Linked DNA regions of Rubrivivax gelatinosus IL144. The protein of the gene in region 1 interacts with the protein of each later gene in a pairwise test. Links are inferred from orthologs where the notes say so. Each region holds a gene or a part of one and is shown on either strand. Other genes may lie near its edges.

Region 1 (8,533 bases):
CTGTCGGCCAGCCAGGCCGCGCACTACGACTTCATGGGCAGCGCCGAGGCGCTGGCCGCGCAGCTGACGACGCAGCTCGTCTCGCCGCGCGCCGAGGGCACGCGGCTGCTGTCGCCGCACGCGCCGGCGGTGGCCCAGCCGCTGGACGCGATCCACGAGATCCTGCTGCATTCCAGCGGCATCGACTTCCGTCAGTACAAGCCGACGACGGTGCTGCGGCGCATCGAGCGCCGCATGCAGGTGCTGCACTGCAGCTCGCTGCTCGATTACCGCGAGCGCCTGGCCGGCTCGCCCGACGAGCAGGTGCTGCTGCGCCGCGAGCTGCTGATCCCGGTGACGCGCTTCTTCCGCGACAGCGAGGTCTACGACCTGCTCGCCGAGCAGGTGATCCCCGAACTCGTCACCCGCGCCGGCCCGGAAGGCATCCGCGCCTGGGTGGCCTGCTGCGCCACCGGCGAGGAGGCGTACTCGATCGCGATCCTCTTCGCCGAGGCCTTCCGCGCCGCCGGGCGCACGCGGCCGGTGAAGATCTTCGCCACCGACGTCGAGCAGCAGTACCTGGACCACGCCGCCGCCGGCCTGTACCCGGACACGATCGCCGCCGAGGTCTCGCCCGAGCGGCTGTCGCAGTTCTTCATCGAGCGCCAGGGCCGCTACCAGGTGCAGCCCGAGCTGCGCCAGATGATCATCTTCGCGCGCCACAACGTCATCGCCGACCCGCCGTTCACGCGCATGAACCTGGTCACCTGCCGCAACGCGCTGATCTACCTGGAGCCGGCGGCGCAGGAAAGCGCGCTGCGCCGGCTGCAGTACGCGATGGCGCCGGGCGCGCACCTGATGCTCGGCCCCAGCGAGTCGCTGGGCGAGCTGCAGCGCGACTTCCAGCCGCTGAAGGCGCGCAGCAAGGTCTACCGCCTGCTGCGCCGCGACCGCTCGGCCGCGACGATGGACATGCGCGGCCTGCACCACACGCGCCTGGGTGACCCGGCCAAACGCGGCTCGGGCCTGCCGCCGCTGATGCCGCGCCCCGGCAACGACGGCGCGCTGGCGCTGCTGATGCAGCACTACGCGCCGCCGTCGGTGGTCGTCAGCGAGGCCCGCCAGCTGATGCGCGTCTACGGCGACACGCGCCAGCTGCTGCAGTTCGCCGAAGGCCAGGCGACGCTGGACCTGATGAAGCTGCTGCCGCGCGACCTGGTGCCGGTGGCCAGCATGCTGCTGCAGGGCATCTGCACCGAACGTTCGCCGCAGCGCTCGGCGCCGATCCGCCTGCCCGACGGCGACGGCTGGTGCCGCGTGCAGCTCGTCGCCCGGCCGCTGGACGGCAGCGACGACGGCGGCTTCGCGATGCTGTCGCTGGAGACGCTGCCCGAGCGCGGCGCGGCCACCGAGCCCGACGGCACGCCGGTGCCGGCCGATCCGCCCGACGATCGCTACCTGCGCCGCATCGAGGAGCTCGAGCGCGACCTGGCGGTGATGCACGACAACCTGCAGGCGACGATCGAGGAGCTCGAGACCTCCAACGAGGAGCTGCAGGCGACCAACGAAGAGCTGATGGCCTCCAACGAGGAGCTGCAGAGCACCAACGAGGAGCTGCAGTCCGTCAACGAGGAGCTCTACACCGTCAACTCCGAGTACCAGGAGAAGGTCGACGTCCTGAACTCGGTCAACGCCGACCTGGAGAACGTCTCCAAGGCGGCGGCGATCCCGACCGTGTTCGTCGACGAGCAGCTGCGCCTGACGCGCTTCACGCCCGAGGCGACGCCGCTGTTCCACCTGCGCCAGGGCGACGAAGGCCGCTCGATCGAGGACTTCGCCCACCGGCTGGACTATCCCTCGCTGTTCGCCGACCTGCGCCTGACGCTGGAACGCGGCAGCGTCACCGAGCGCGAGGTGCGCAGCCGCAGCGGCCAGTGGTGGCTGGCGCGCATCCAGCCCTACCCGGGCCGCTCGCCGGGCGCCAGCCGCGCGGTGATGACCTTCGTGAACATCGACTCGGTCAAGGACTCCGAGCGCCTGCAGGCCGTCATCGACTCGCTGCCGCAGCACGTCGCCGTCGTCGACCTGCACGGCGCGATCACGCGCGTCAACGAGGCCTGGCGCCGCTTCGCCACCGAGAACGGCGACCCGGCGGAGCGCCGCACCGGGCCGGGCAGCAACTACCTGCGGGTCTGCGCCGAGGCGGCGCTGTCGGATGCCGACGCCCGCCGTGCCCACGAGGGCCTGACCGCGGTCCTCGAAGGCCGCATCCCGATGTTCCAGATGCACTATCCCTGTCACGCACCGGACCAGAAGCGCTGGTTCCTGATGTACGCGGCCCCGATCCGCCATTCGGCGGGCGGCGCCGTCGTCAGCCACGTCGACATCAGCGAGTGGGTCCGCTTGAGCGGGGGTTCGCTGCCCGACGGCAGCAAGGCGAACGCATGAGCGAGATGCAACTGAGGCAACGGGTGCGCCAGCGCGACCGGCTGGTCGCGCAGGTGGCGAACAACGGCGCGGACCTGCGCAGCGAGCTGCTCGACGCCGTGCAGCGCGGCGATCTCGGCGCCGCCGAGGCGGCGCTGCAACGCAACGACACCAAGGTGCGCACGCTGGCCGAGGAGCTGCGCATCTACCAGGCCGAGCTGCACGCCCAGGCCGACGAGCTGCAGCAAAGCCGCGAGCGCACCGAGCAGGCGCTGTCGCGCTTCACGACGCTGTTCCTGGGCATGCCGGTGGCGTCGATGCTGGTCAGCTTCAACGGCGAGGTGCTCGAGCAGAACGGCCAGGCCGAGCGCCTGTTCTCGATGCAGCGCCAGACGATGAGCGCGCGGCTGCTGTTCCGCATGGTCGACTCGCAGCAGTACCAGCAGCGCGTGCGGCCGGCCTTCCACCAGGCGCGTGCGCTGGGCTCGATCACGCTCGACGAGGTCGGCTTCGTCGCCGAGGACGGACGCCGCTTCATCGGCGAGATGCACCTGTCGACGCTGCCCGGCGACGACGACGACAAGCCGCAGTTCGCGATGGCCGTCATCGACCGCACCGAGCACATCGAGGACGTGCGCGCGCTGCGCGAGACCACCGAGGCGCTGCGCGTGCGCGAGGCCTTCCTCGCCGACTCGGCGCGCCTGGCGCGCATCGGCGGCTGGGAGTACGACATCGAGTGCGGCACGATGCGCTGGTCCTCGCACCTGCGCCGCGTCTTCGAGATCGCCGCCGACGAACCGGCGACGCTGGAGCGCACGCTGCAGCTGTGCACGCCCGACGGCCACGCCGCGCTGTCGGGGGCGCTGCACGCGGCCAAGCCGGGGCAGGCGCCGTTCGACTTCGAGCTCGACATGCACGACGCCCACGGCCGCGCGATGCGCGTGCGCGTCGTCGGCCGCGCCGAGCTCGGCGACGACGGCCCGCTGGTCATCGGCATGTTCCAGGACGTCACCGCCCAGGCCCAGGCCCGGCGCCAGATCGGCGAGCTGACCGAGCGCCTGAGCGTGGCCAACGATGCCGGCGGCATCGGCGTCTGGGACTGGGACCTGCAGCACGGCGAGCTCTACCTCGACGGCCGCATGCGCGAGCTGGCCGCCTACGGCGACGGCACGCCGCCGTCGGACCTGTGCGCCGCGCTCTCGCCCTATCTGCACCCGGAAGACGCGCCGAGCTTCGTCGACGCCGTGCACCAGGCCGTCGAGGCCTGCACCGCCTTCGGCATCGAGCTGCGCCTGGCGCCGGGGCCGGTTGGCGAGCGCTGGCTGCACCTGGCCGGGCGCGCCCACGTCGAAGGCGGCATGGCGCCGCGTACCGTGCGCCTGGTCGGCTGCGCCTGGGACACGACCGGCGAGCACGAGCAGGCCCGGCTGCTGGCCGCCAAGCAGGCCGCCGAATCGGCCAACCGCGCCAAGACGGTGTTCCTGTCGCGCGTCAGCCACGAGCTGCGCACGCCGCTGAACGCGATCCTCGGCTTCTCGCAGCTGATGCGGCTGGAGGCCGAAGCCGGCGACCTGGTGGTCAAGCCCTACCGCGTCGCGATGGTCGAGGACGCCGCGCGCCACCTGCTGGAGCTGGTCAACGAGCTGCTCAACGTCTCGGGCATCGAGAGCGGCCAGCTGGCGATGAAGCGCGTCGCGCTGGACCTGCGCCCGCTGGTGCGCGACTGCCTGCAGATGATCGCCGCCCAGGCCGCGGCGATGCAGCTGACGATGGACGACCGCTGCAGCGACGGCCCGCCGCTGCTGGTGCTGGCCGACCCGCTGCGCACCAAGGAAGTGCTGCTGAACCTGCTGTCCAACGCCGCCAAGTACAACCGCACCGGCGGCCGCATCATGGTCTCGGCGCGGCACTTCGCCGGTTATGTCGAACTGACCGTCGCCGACACCGGCCGCGGCCTGTCGGAGCAGCAGCTGGCCGAGCTGTTCCAGCCCTTCAGCCGCGCCGGGGCCGAGTGCTCGGGCATCCCGGGCTCGGGCATGGGACTGTACTTCAGCAAGCGCGTCGTCGAGGCGATGGGCGGGCGCATCGAAGTCGAGAGCGTCGCCGGCGAGCGCACCGCGTTCACCGTCGCACTCGACGAGGTGCCGCTGCACGGCGAGCCGGGCCTTCGCATCTGACGCGCGGCGCAGGAGCGCTGGCGCCTCGGCGCCGGCGCTCGCTATGATGGCCGGTTGCCCGCCGCTCGCCCGCCGATGCCCGAACACCGTCCACGCCCCGCCCACGCCGCCGAAACCACGGCGCTGCGCGTGCGCGGCGCCCGCACGCACAACCTGAAGAACGTCGACCTCGACATCCCGAAACACGCGCTGGTCGTGATCACGGGGCTGTCGGGTTCGGGCAAGTCCAGCCTGGCCTTCGACACGCTGTACGCCGAAGGCCAGCGGCGCTACGTCGAGAGCCTGTCGGCCTACGCGCGCCAGTTCCTGCAGCTGATGGACAAGCCCGACGTCGACGTCATCGAAGGGCTGTCGCCGGCGATCTCGATCGAGCAGAAGGCCACCAGCCACAACCCGCGTTCGACGGTCGGCACGATCACCGAGATCCACGACTACCTGCGCCTGCTGTACGCGCGCGCCGGCACGCCCTACTGCCCCGAGCACGGCCTGCCGCTGCAGGCGCAGAGCGTCAGCCAGATGGTCGACGCCGCGCTCGCGCTGCCGCCCGAGACCAAGCTGATGGTGCTGGCCCCGGTGGTGCGTGACCGCAAGGGCGAGTTCGTCGAGCTCTTCGCCGACATGCAGGCGCGCGGCTACGTGCGCTTTCGCGTCGGCAACGACGGCCAGCCGGGCGCGGTCGTCGAAGCCGACGCGCTGCCGGCGCTGAAGAAGACCGAGAAGCACGACATCGACGTCGTCGTCGACCGGCTGAAGACGCGGCCCGACATGAAGCAGCGCCTGGCCGAGAGCTTCGAGGCCGCGCTGCGCATCGCCGACGGGCGCGCCATCGCGCTGGAGATGGACACGGGCCGCGAGCACCTGTTCAGCAGCAAGTTCGGCTGTCCGGTGTGCAGCTACTCGCTGCCCGAGCTGGAGCCGCGGCTGTTCTCGTTCAACTCGCCGGTCGGTGCCTGCCCGGCCTGCGACGGCCTGGGCCAGGTGACGGTGTTCGACCCCGAGCGCGTCGTCGCCTTCCCGTCGCTGAGCCTGGCCGCCGGCGCGGTCAAGGGCTGGGACCGGCGCAACGCCTACACCTTCTCGCTGCTGGAGAGCGTGGCCGCGCACTACGGCTTCGACATCGACACCGCGTTCGAGGACCTGGACGCGAAGGCGCGCCAGGTCCTGCTCTACGGCTCGGGCGACGAGGAGATCGAGTTCTCGTACACCGCCGAAGGCACCAAGGGCCGCCAGCGCAGCGTCAAGCGCCGCCATCCCTTCGAAGGGATCATCCCGAACTTCGAGCGCCGTTTCCGCGAGACCGACTCGGCCGCGGTGCGCGAGGACCTGGTGCGCTACCAGGCCGCCAAGCCCTGCCCGCAGTGCGAAGGCACGCGGCTGCGGCGCGAGGCGCGCCACGTCTTCCTGCGCCATGCCGGCGAAGGCGACGAGGCGGCGCGCCGAGGCCTGCCGATCTACGCCGTCGAACACGCGACGCTGGCCGAGTGCCTGGCCTACTTCGAGGGCCTGAGGCTCGAAGGCGCCAAGGCCGAGATCGCCGACAAGATCGTGCGCGAGATCCGCTCGCGGCTGCGCTTCCTGAACGACGTCGGCCTGACCTACCTGAGCCTGGACCGCGGCGCCGACACGCTGTCGGGCGGCGAGGCCCAGCGCATCCGGCTGGCGAGCCAGATCGGCAGCGGGCTGTCGGGCGTGATGTACGTGCTCGACGAGCCCAGCATCGGCCTGCACCAGCGCGACAACGAGCGCCTGATCGGCACGCTGCAGCACCTGCGCGACCTGGGCAACTCGGTGCTCGTCGTCGAGCACGACGAGGACATGATCCGCGCCGCCGACCACGTCGTCGACATGGGCCCGGGCGCCGGCGTGCACGGCGGGCGCGTCATCGCCCAGGGCACGCCCGAGGAGGTGGCGGCCGACCCCGAGTCGCTGACCGGGCGCTACCTGGCGCACACGCTGCGCATCGAGGTGCCCCAGCGGCGTGTCGCCGCCGACGCCGAACGCGGCGTGCTGCGCATCGTCGGCGCGCGCGGCCACAACCTGAAGGGCGTCGACGTCGAGATCCCGGTCGGGCTGCTGACCTGCGTCACCGGCGTCAGCGGCTCGGGCAAGAGCACGCTGGTCAACGACACGCTCTACACCGCGGTCGCCAAGAAGCTCTACCAGAGCCACGCCGAGCCGGCCGAGCACGAGCGCATCGACGGCCTGGAGGCCTTCGACAAGGTCATCAACGTCGACCAGAGCCCGATCGGGCGCACGCCGCGCTCCAACCCGGCGACCTACACGGGGCTGTTCACGCCGATCCGCGAGCTCTTCGCCGAGGTGCCGATGGCGCGCGAGCGCGGCTACGGCGCCGGGCGCTTCAGCTTCAACGTCGCCGGCGGGCGCTGCGAGGCCTGCGAGGGCGACGGCGTCATCAAGGTCGAGATGCACTTCCTGCCCGACGTCTACGTGCCCTGCGACGTCTGCCACGGCGCGCGCTACAACCGCGAGACGCTGGAGGTGCTCTACAAGGGCCGCAGCATCACCCAGGTGCTGGAGATGACGGTCGAGGAAGCCAACGGTTTCTTCTCGGCGGTGCCGGCGATCGCGCGCAAGCTGCAGACGCTGCTCGACGTCGGCCTGGGCTACATCCGCCTGGGCCAGGCGGCGACGACGCTGTCCGGCGGCGAGGCCCAGCGTGTCAAGCTGGCGCTGGAGCTGTCCAAGCGCGACACCGGGCGCACGCTGTACATCCTCGACGAGCCGACCACCGGCCTGCACTTCCACGACATCGGCCTGCTGCTCAAGGTGCTGCACCAGCTGCGCGACGCCGGCAACACCATCGTCGTCATCGAGCACAACCTGGACGTCATCAAGACCGCCGACTGGCTGATCGACATGGGCCCGGAAGGCGGCTCGGGCGGCGGCCGCGTGCTGGTGGCCGGCACGCCCGAGGACATCGCCGCGCATGCCGGCAGCCACACCGGGCGTTTCCTGGCGCCGCTGCTGGAGACGGCGCGCCGCTGGCACACCCCCGACTGAATGCCGCGGCCGTTTGCGCCTCGGGATGGCGCCGCGGCCGCGCCGGGGCCAGCATCAGGGTTCGGACGAGGCTGGGAGGCCCGGGGAACCCGATGGACACGACACAAGCGCTGCGCGACTGGCTGGAAGTCGCCTGGAACCGCCACGACACGGCCCCGTACGAGCTGACGCTGGAACTCGTCGCGCGCGCTTCGACGCTGCCCGACGACGACGACGGCGCCGACGCCGTGCGGCTGGCGCGTCACACCGCGCTGGGCCACCTCGGGCGGACCGACCTGCTGCACACCTTCGTCGCCGCGCTGCCGGCCGGCGCCAAGCTCGACGCGGCGCGCTCGCGCGCCCAGTGGGCGCTGGCGCAGGTCGAGGGCCGACAGGCCGAACCGCTGCCCGAGGTCGCCGCCTGGGCCCTGCTCGGCGACGTCGTGCAGGCCGAGCTGCGCCGCGGGCGCCACGACGCGCCGCGCGTGCGCCTGCTGCCGCTGGAGACGCGCGCCGCGAACCACCCCGACCCGGCCGCGCGCCAGGCCTACGCCGCGACGGCGCACAACGTGGCCCAGGCGCTGCGCCTGGGCCCGCGCGAGCCGGCGCTGGACGCGCTGATGATCGAGATGGCCGAACTCGAACGCCGCGCCTGGGAGCGTGCCGGCACCTGGATGCACGTCGAGCGCGCCGACTACCACCTGGCGCTGTGCCATGCCGCGCTCGGCCACGGCGCGCAGGCGCAGGCGCACGCGGCGGCCTGCATCGCGGCCTGCGAGGCGCATGGCGCCGAGGCCTCGGAACGTTTCTTCGCCCATGAATGCGCCGTGCATGCGGCGCATGCGGCCGGCGACCGCGAGGAGCTGGCCCGCCACCGCGAGGCGATGCTCGCGCTGCTGGCCGAGGTGCAGGACGCCGAGATGCGCGCCTTCTGCGAGAAGACGCTGGCG
Region 2 (8,287 bases), 3.4 Mb from region 1 along the record:
CGAGATCGAGGAAGTAGTCGTAGTGGCTGCTGACGTGGCGGTCGGGGTTCATCGCCACGAAGCCCGAGTGCTGCAGAAAGCCCGGATACACCGCGCGCCCGGCGCCCGGGTAGTTGCTCGGCACGCGGTAGATCACGTTGGCCTCGAACCAGGCGTGGCTCTTGTTCATCGCCAGGTTGTTCACCGCCGTCGGGCTGCGGCGCGCGTCGATCGGGCCGCCCATCATCGTCATCGTGCGCGGCGTCGCTTCGCCGCCGCTGGCCAGCAGCGACACCGCGGCGAGCACCGGCACCGTCGGCTGGCACACCGAGATGACGTGCACGTTCGGGCCGATCAGGCGGATGAAGTCCTGCACGTAGGCGACGTAGTCGGCGAGGTGGAACGGGCCCTCGTCCTCGGGCACCATGCGCGCGTCGGTCCAGTCGGTGATGTAGACCTTGTGGTCGTGCAGCAGGCTGGTGACGGTGTCGCGCAGCAGCGTCGAGTGGTGGCCCGACAGCGGCGCGACGACGAGCACCGTCGGCTGCGTCTTCATGCGCGCCAGCGCGTGCGGTTCGTCGCTGAAGCGCTTGAAGCGCAGCAGCCGGCAGAAGGGCTTGGCCAGCGCCACCTGCTCCTGCACCGCGACGGCGACGCCGTCGACGGTGGCCGAGGTGATGCCGAACTCGGGCTTCTCGTATTCCTTGGCCAGCCGGTGCAGCAGGTCGAAGCCGGCGGACACGCGCTGCGCCATCGGCGTGTGCGCGAACGGCGACAGCGGGTGGTCGTAGAGCTTGGCGGTGGCGGCCGCGAACTCCGCGAACGGCGCCATCAGCGCGCGTTGCGTCTCGTACAGGTGGTACAGCATGCTCGTCTCCCGTCCTCGCCGGCCGCATTGTGCGGTGCAGCAATATTAGTCGGTCAACGAGCATCCTGCCGCGCAAAGCGGCCGGTGAAAACGCGGAAAACGCTCGGGTTCCGGCCGGTTGTCACCGGCCGGAGGGACTTCAGGCGACCTTGGCGATCGCCGCGGCGACGGCGTCGAGGTTCTTGCTGTTGAGCGCGGCGACGCAGATGCGGCCCGAATCGACGCCGTAGACGCCGAATTCGCTGCGCAGGCGCTGCATCTGCTCGGCCGACAGGCCCGAGTAGCTGAACATGCCCTTCTGGCGCGTGATGTAGGACAGGTCGCCCGGCACGCCGGCGGCGGCCAGCTTCTCGACCAGCGAGGCGCGCATCGCGCGGATGCGCAGCCGCATGCCGGCCAGCTCCTCTTCCCACTGCGCGCGCAGCGCCGGCGTCGTCAGCACGGTGGCCACGAGCTGGGCGCCGAAAGTCGGCGGGTTGGAGTAGTTGGTGCGGATGACGATCTTCAGCTGCGACAGCACGCGCGTGGTCTCGTCGCGGTCGGCGCAGACGACGCTGAGCGCGCCGACACGTTCGCCGTAGAGCGAGAAGCTCTTGGAGAACGAGGTCGAGACGAGGAACTGCAGGCCGCTGGCGACGAACTGGCCGATGACCGCGCCGTCCTCGGCGATGCCTTCGCCGAAGCCCTGGTAGGCCATGTCGAGGAAAGGCACGAGGCCGGCGGCCTGGCAGGCGGCGACGACTTCGGTCCACTGCGCCGGCGTCAGGTCGCAGCCGGTCGGGTTGTGGCAGCAGGCGTGCAGCACGACGATGGTGCCGGCCGGCGCGGCCTTCAGCGCGGCGAGCATGGCGTCGAAGCGGATGCCGCGCGTCGGCGCGTCGTAGTACGGGTAGGTCGAGACCTCGAAGCCGGCGTTGGTGAACAGCGCGCGGTGGTTTTCCCAGCTCGGGTCGCTGATCAGCACGCGTGCGCCCGGGTTCAGCTTCTTCAGCAGGTCGGCGCCGACCTTCAGCCCGCCGGTGCCGCCCAGCGCCTGCACGGTGGCCACACGGCCGGCCCGCAGCACCTCGCTGCCGGCGCCGAAGACGAGGCCCTGAACCGCCTTGTCGTAGGCGGCGATGCCGTCGATCGGCAGGTAGCCCTTGGGCTTGCTCGCTTCCAGCAGCTGCTTCTCGGCGGCGGCGACGCAGTCCAGCACCGGCAGCTTGCCGTTGTCGTCGAAGTAGACGCCGACACCCAGGTTCACCTTGGCCGGGTTCGGGTCGGCGGCGAACTGTTCGTTGAGACCGAGGATCGGGTCGCGCGGAGCCATCTGGACGGCGGCGAACACGGAGGCGGACATGGCGGTTTCCTGAGGAGTGGCGGGGGAGGAAAGCGGATCCGGCAGGGAGCCCGCGGCTGCGTTACCCTCTGCGGTTGCCCTCGAATTCTAGATGTCCGCCACCAGGTTTCCCCGATGACCGAAGACACCGACGTCGCGACGGAGCTCGCCCGGGGCGAGTTCGTCACATTTGCCGATTCCCCGTTCCAGCTCTTCCAGCCGTATCCGCCGGCCGGTGACCAGCCGGCCGCGATCGAGCAGCTCGTCGACGGCGTGGGCGACGGCCTCGCCTACCAGACGCTGCTCGGCGTCACCGGCTCGGGCAAGACCTTCACGATGGCCAACGTCATCGCCCGGCTGGGCCGGCCGGCGATCGTCTTCGCGCCGAACAAGACGCTGGCCGCGCAGCTGTACAGCGAGTTCCGCGAGTTCTTCCCGAAGAACGCCGTCGAGTACTTCGTCAGCTACTACGACTACTACCAGCCCGAGGCCTACGTGCCGCAGCGCGACCTGTTCATCGAGAAGGACAGCGCGATCAACGAGCACATCGAGCAGATGCGGCTGTCGGCGACCAAGAGCATCCTCGAGCGCCGCGACGTCATCGTCGTGGCCACCGTCAGCGCGATCTACGGCATCGGCAAGCCCGAGGACTACACGCAGATGCGGCTCATCGTGCGTGTCGGCGACAAGCTGGGCCAGCGCGACGTCATCGCGCGGCTGGTGTCGATGCAGTACACGCGCAACGAGGTCGAGTTCGGCCGCGGCACCTTCCGCGTGCGCGGCGACACGATCGACGTCTTCCCGGCTGAACACAGCGAGCTGGCGCTGCGCATCGAGCTCTTCGACGACGAGATCGAGTCGCTGGCATTGCTGGACCCGCTGACCGGCCGCGTGCGCCAGAAGGTGCCGCGGTTCGTCATCTACCCGTCGAGCCACTACGTGACGCCGCGCGAACAGGTGCTGCGCGCGGTCGACGGCATCAAGGCCGAGCTGCGCGAGCGCGTCGACTTCTTCGTCAAGAACGGCAAGCTCGTCGAGGCCCAGCGCGTCGAGCAGCGCACGCGCTTCGACGTCGAGATGCTGCAGGAGGTCGGGCACTGCAAGGGCATCGAGAACTACACCCGCCATCTGTCGGGCGCCGCGCCCGGCGAGCCGCCGTCGACGCTGGTGGACTACCTGCCGCGCGACGCGATCATGTTCCTCGACGAGAGCCACGTGCTGATCGGCCAGCTCGGCGGCATGTACAACGGCGACCGCGCGCGCAAGACGACGCTGGTGGAGTACGGTTTCCGCCTGCCCAGCGCGCTGGACAACCGGCCGCTGCGCTTCGAGGAGTTCGAGCGCCGCATGCGCCAGGCGGTGTTCGTCACCGCGACGCCGGCCGACTACGAGAAGACGCATTCCGGCCAGGTCGTCGAGCAGGTGGTGCGCCCGACCGGCCTCGTCGACCCCGAGGTCGAGGTGCGCCCGGCCTCGACCCAGGTCGACGACGTGCTGCAGGAGATCCGCGAGCGGGTCGACGTCAACGAGCGCGTGCTGATCACGACGCTGACCAAGCGCATGGCCGAGCAGCTCACCGACTACCTGTCGGACAACGGCGTCAAGGTGCGCTACCTGCACAGCGACATCGACACCGTCGAACGTGTCGAGATCCTGCGCGACCTGCGGCTGGGCTCGTTCGACGTGCTGGTCGGCATCAACCTGCTGCGCGAAGGCCTGGACCTGCCCGAGGTGAGCCTGGTGGCCATCCTCGACGCCGACAAGGAAGGTTTTTTGCGCGCCGAACGCAGCCTGATCCAGACCATCGGCCGCGCGGCGCGCAACGCGCGCGGCAAGGCCATCCTCTATGCCGACAGGATCACCGAGTCGATGCGCCGCGCGATCGACGAGACCGAGCGCCGGCGCGCCAAGCAGATCGCGCACAACGAGGCGATGGGCATCGTGCCGCGCACCGTCAACAAGAAGATCCGCGACCTGATCGACGGCGTCGTCAGCGACAAGACGGCCAAGGACGAGGTCCAGGCGGCGCAGGCCGCGGCCGAGGTCGAGGCGATGTCCGAGAAGGATCTGGGCAAGCGCATCAAGGCGCTGGAGAAACAGATGCTCGAACACGCGCGCAACCTCGAGTTCGAGAAGGCGGCGCGCGTGCGCGACCAGCTCGCGCTGCTGCGCGAGCAGGCGTTCGGCTCGGGAGGCCATGACGTCAACGTGGTTCCGCTTGACGCGGCGCGCGGAGGCGCTCGATGAACGCGTCGCCGAGCAGCATCTTGTTGATCTGCATGGGAAACATATGCCGCTCGCCGAGCGCCGAAGGCGTGCTGCGCGCCAAGCTCGAGGCTGCCGGACTGGGGCGGCAGGTGCGGGTCGACTCCGCCGGAACGCTCGGATATCACGCCGGTGAGGCGCCGGACCCACGCGCTGTTCGCCACGCGGCCGCGCGGGGTTACGATCTCACCCGGCTGCGGGCCCGGAAGGTCGAGCGCGAGGACTTCTCGCGATTCGACTGGATCCTCGGGATGGACGAGGACAACCTGGCCCGGCTGAGGCAGATCGCGCCCGACGACGCCCGCGCCGACCTCGGGTTGCTCATGGATCACGCCCTGCGCCATGCAGGCGTGCGCGAGGTGCCCGACCCCTATTACGGGTCGGCGGCAGGGTTCGAACGTGTGCTCGACCTGATCGAGGACGCGTGTGACGGGATCGTGGCCCGCCTGCTGCGCGCGCAGTCGACGTGACGGCGCCGCAAAGCTTGACCAAATTGGTTGGTCTCAGCTATACTTGAGCAATCTAGTCGGGATCGCTCTACGGGGAAACCCGCGGTCGCCGACGCCTTCCGTAAGGAGACATCCATGAGACTGACCACCAAAGGCCGCTTCGCCGTCACCGCGATGATCGACCTCGCGCTGCGCTCGCACAGCGGCCCGGTGGCGCTGGCAGCCATCAGCCAGCGGCAGCAGATTTCGCTGTCCTACCTGGAGCAGCTGTTCGGCAAGCTGCGCCGCCACGAACTCGTGGAGAGCACGCGCGGCCCGGGCGGCGGCTACTCGCTGGGCCGTCCGGCCGACGAGATCACCGTCGCCGACATCATCGTCGCCGTCGACGAGCCGATCGACGCCACCGGCTGCGGCGGCAAGGAAAACTGCCACGGCGAAGACGGCGGCCGCTGCATGACGCACGACCTCTGGGCGAGCCTGAACAACAAGATGATCGAGTACCTCGACTCGATCTCGCTGAAGAAGCTCGTCGACGAGCAGATCGCCAAGGGCGTCTCGGTCGAGGAAGCGCCGATCAAGCGCGCGATCTCCTCGCAGCCGGTCGTCAAGCCGATCAAGGTCACCGCGCCGAACTCGGTCTTCGCGTTCGGCAGTTCCTTCACCAAGTAAGCGACATGACTCCGCATTTCCCGATCTACATGGATTACGGCGCGACGACGCCGGTGGACCCGCGCGTCGTCGACGTGATGATCCCGTGGCTGCGCGAACACTTCGGCAACCCGGCGTCTCGCAGTCACGCCTGGGGCTGGGAAGCGGAAGAGGCGGTGGAGAAGGCGCGTGCCCAGGTCGCTTCGCTGATCAAGGCCGACCCGCGCGAGATCGTCTGGACCTCGGGTGCCACCGAGAGCAACAACCTCGCGATCAAGGGCGCGGCGCACTTCTACGCCTCGCGCGGCAAGCACCTGATCACCGTGAAGACCGAGCACAAGGCGGTGCTCGACACGATGCGCGAGCTGGAGCGCCAGGGCTTCGAGGTGACCTATCTCGACGTGCGCGAGGACGGCCTGCTCGACCTGGAGCGCTTCAAGGCGGCGCTGCGTCCGGACACGATCCTCGTGTCGGTCATGTTCGTGAACAACGAGATCGGCGTGATCCAGGACATCCCGGAGATCGGCCGCATCTGCCGCGAGCGCGGGATCATCTTCCACGTCGATGCCGCGCAGGCCACCGGCAAGGTCGCCATCGACATGGGCACGCTGCCGGTCGACCTGATGAGCCTGGCCTCGCACAAGACCTACGGTCCCAAGGGCATCGGCGCGCTGTACGTGCGCCGCAAGCCGCGCGTGCGCCTGGAAGCCCAGATGCACGGCGGCGGCCACGAGCGCGGCATGCGCTCGGGCACGCTGCCGACGCACCAGATCGTCGGCATGGGCGAGGCCTTCGCGATCGCCGAGGCCGAGATGGGCACCGAGAGCGAGCGCATCCGCATGCTGCAGAAGCGGCTGCTGGACGGCATCGCCGACATCGAGCAGGTCTTCATCAACGGCGACCTCGAGCGCCGCGTGCCGCACAACGTCAACGCCAGCTTCAACTTCGTCGAGGGCGAGTCGCTGATCATGGGCATCAAGGGCATCGCCGTGTCCTCGGGCTCGGCCTGCACCTCGGCGAGCCTGGAGCCCAGCTACGTGCTGCGCGCGCTCGGCCGCAGCGACGAGCTGGCGCACTCCAGCCTGCGCATGACGATCGGCCGCTTCACGACCGAAGCGGAGATCGACTACGCGGTCTCGACGCTGAAGGACCGCGTGGCCAAGCTGCGCGAGCTGTCGCCCCTCTGGGACATGTACAAGGACGGCGTCGACCTGAGCACGATCCAGTGGTCTGCGCACTGAACGGATAGAACAGGAGAACTGACATGGCCTACAGCGACAAAGTCGTCGACCACTACGAGAACCCGCGCAACGTCGGGGCCTTCGAGAAGGGCGACGAGACGGTGGGGACCGGCATGGTCGGCGCCCCGGCCTGCGGCGACGTGATGAAGCTGCAGATCAAGGTCGACCCGAGCACCGGGCTGATCGAGGACGCGCGCTTCAAGACCTACGGCTGCGGCTCGGCGATCGCGTCGAGTTCGCTCGTCACCGAGTGGGTCAAAGGCAAGACGCTGGACCAGGCTCTGACGATCAAGAACACCGACATCGCCGAGGAACTGGCGCTGCCGCCGGTGAAGATCCACTGCTCGATCCTCGCCGAGGACGCGATCAAGGCCGCGGTGCAGGACTACAAGGCCAAGCACGGCGAGGCCGTGGCGACGCAGCACTAAAGGGATCATGTCGATCACTCTGACCGAAGCGGCGGCCCGCCACGTCACGCGCTATCTCGGCCGCCGGGGCAAGGGCGTCGGCGTGCGCCTGGGCGTCAAGACGACCGGCTGCTCGGGCCTGGCCTACAAGCTGGAGTACGCCGACGAAGTGGGCACCGAGGACATCGTCTTCGAGGATCACGGCGTCAAGGTGCTCGTCGACCCGAAGAGCCTGCCCTATCTGGACGGCACGCAGCTGGACTTCGTGCGCGAAGGCCTCAACGAAGGCTTCAAGTTCCACAACCCTCGCGAACGCGACCGTTGCGGCTGCGGCGAGTCCTTCCGCGTCTGACCGACAATATCGGGTTGCCCCGAGTCCGGCGCGGCCCTCGTGGCCGCGCTTTGCCTTGCACGCGATGCTGACCATCCGCCCCGAACGCCCCGACCAGCCCGAGGTCGCCGCGCTGCTCGAGCAGCTCGACGCCTATCTCGCGGCGCTGTACCCGCCGGAGGCCAACCACATCCTCGACGTGCAGGCGCTGCTGGCGCCGGACGTTTACTTCCAGGTCGCGCGCCGCGCCGGCCGGCTGGTGGGCATCGGCGCGTTCCGCCGCATGCCCGGCGAGACGGCTACCGCGGGCGAGCCCTACGGCGAGATCAAGCGCATGTTCGTGCCGCCGGCCGAACGTGGCCAGCGCATTGCCGAGAAGCTGCTGAACTCGCTGGAAGACCGGCTGCGCACCGAGAGCTATCGCTGGGCGCTGCTGGAGACCGGCGTCGACCAGCACGAGGCGATCCGCCTGTACGAGCGCTGCGGCTACGGTCGCCGCGGCGCGTTCGCCGGCTATCCCGACAATGGCCTCTCGGCCTTCTACGCCAAGGCACTATGAAGCTCGACGACGACGACTTCACGCTGCTGGGCCTGCCGCGCCGGCACGCGGTCGACCGCGCCGCGCTCGACGCCGCCTGGCGCCGGCTGCAGGGCGAGGTTCACCCCGACCGCTTCGCCGCCCAGGGCGCCGCCGCGCAGCGCGTGGCGATGCAGTGGGCGGTGCGCGTCAACGAGGCCTACCAGCGCCTGAAGGACCCACTCGCACGCGCCGCCTACC

The links.
Region 2: the proteins of uvrA (region 1) and uvrB interact in binary tests that used the Escherichia coli proteins (3 or more experiments, as listed by UniProt). The link is inferred for Rubrivivax gelatinosus IL144 from one-to-one orthologs.

What each region holds. Positions count from the first base shown.
Region 1 is NC_017075.1:4,964,951-4,973,483, forward strand. What follows is about bases 4,356-7,804. They hold uvrA (excinuclease ABC subunit UvrA), read left to right. Parts: upstream 4,356-4,658; coding sequence 4,659-7,604; downstream 7,605-7,804. Other genes in these bases: RGE_RS22625 (sensor histidine kinase), read left to right, coding at 4,356-4,583; RGE_RS22635 (hypothetical protein), read left to right, coding at 7,697-7,804. Also shown: RGE_RS22620 (chemotaxis protein CheB), read left to right, coding at 1-2,427; more of RGE_RS22625, read left to right, coding at 2,424-4,355; more of RGE_RS22635, read left to right, coding at 7,805-8,533. UniProt on the Escherichia coli protein: The UvrABC repair system catalyzes the recognition and processing of DNA lesions. UvrA is an ATPase and a DNA-binding protein. A damage recognition complex composed of 2 UvrA and 2 UvrB subunits scans DNA for abnormalities.
Region 2 is NC_017075.1:1,577,267-1,585,553, forward strand. Bases 1,902-4,859 are described here. They hold uvrB (excinuclease ABC subunit UvrB), read left to right. Parts: upstream 1,902-2,303; coding sequence 2,304-4,415; downstream 4,416-4,859. Other genes in these bases: RGE_RS07555 (amino acid aminotransferase), read right to left, coding at 1,902-2,189; RGE_RS07565 (low molecular weight protein-tyrosine-phosphatase), read left to right, coding at 4,412-4,859. Outside these bases: RGE_RS07550 (polyhydroxyalkanoate depolymerase), read right to left, coding at 1-847; more of RGE_RS07555, read right to left, coding at 987-1,901; more of RGE_RS07565, read left to right, coding at 4,860-4,903; Fe-S cluster assembly transcriptional regulator IscR, read left to right, coding at 5,018-5,551; RGE_RS07575 (IscS subfamily cysteine desulfurase), read left to right, coding at 5,557-6,771; Fe-S cluster assembly scaffold IscU, read left to right, coding at 6,795-7,199; iron-sulfur cluster assembly protein IscA, read left to right, coding at 7,207-7,530; RGE_RS07590 (GNAT family N-acetyltransferase), read left to right, coding at 7,595-8,068; Fe-S protein assembly co-chaperone HscB, read left to right, coding at 8,065-8,287. UniProt on the Escherichia coli protein: The UvrABC repair system catalyzes the recognition and processing of DNA lesions. A damage recognition complex composed of 2 UvrA and 2 UvrB subunits scans DNA for abnormalities.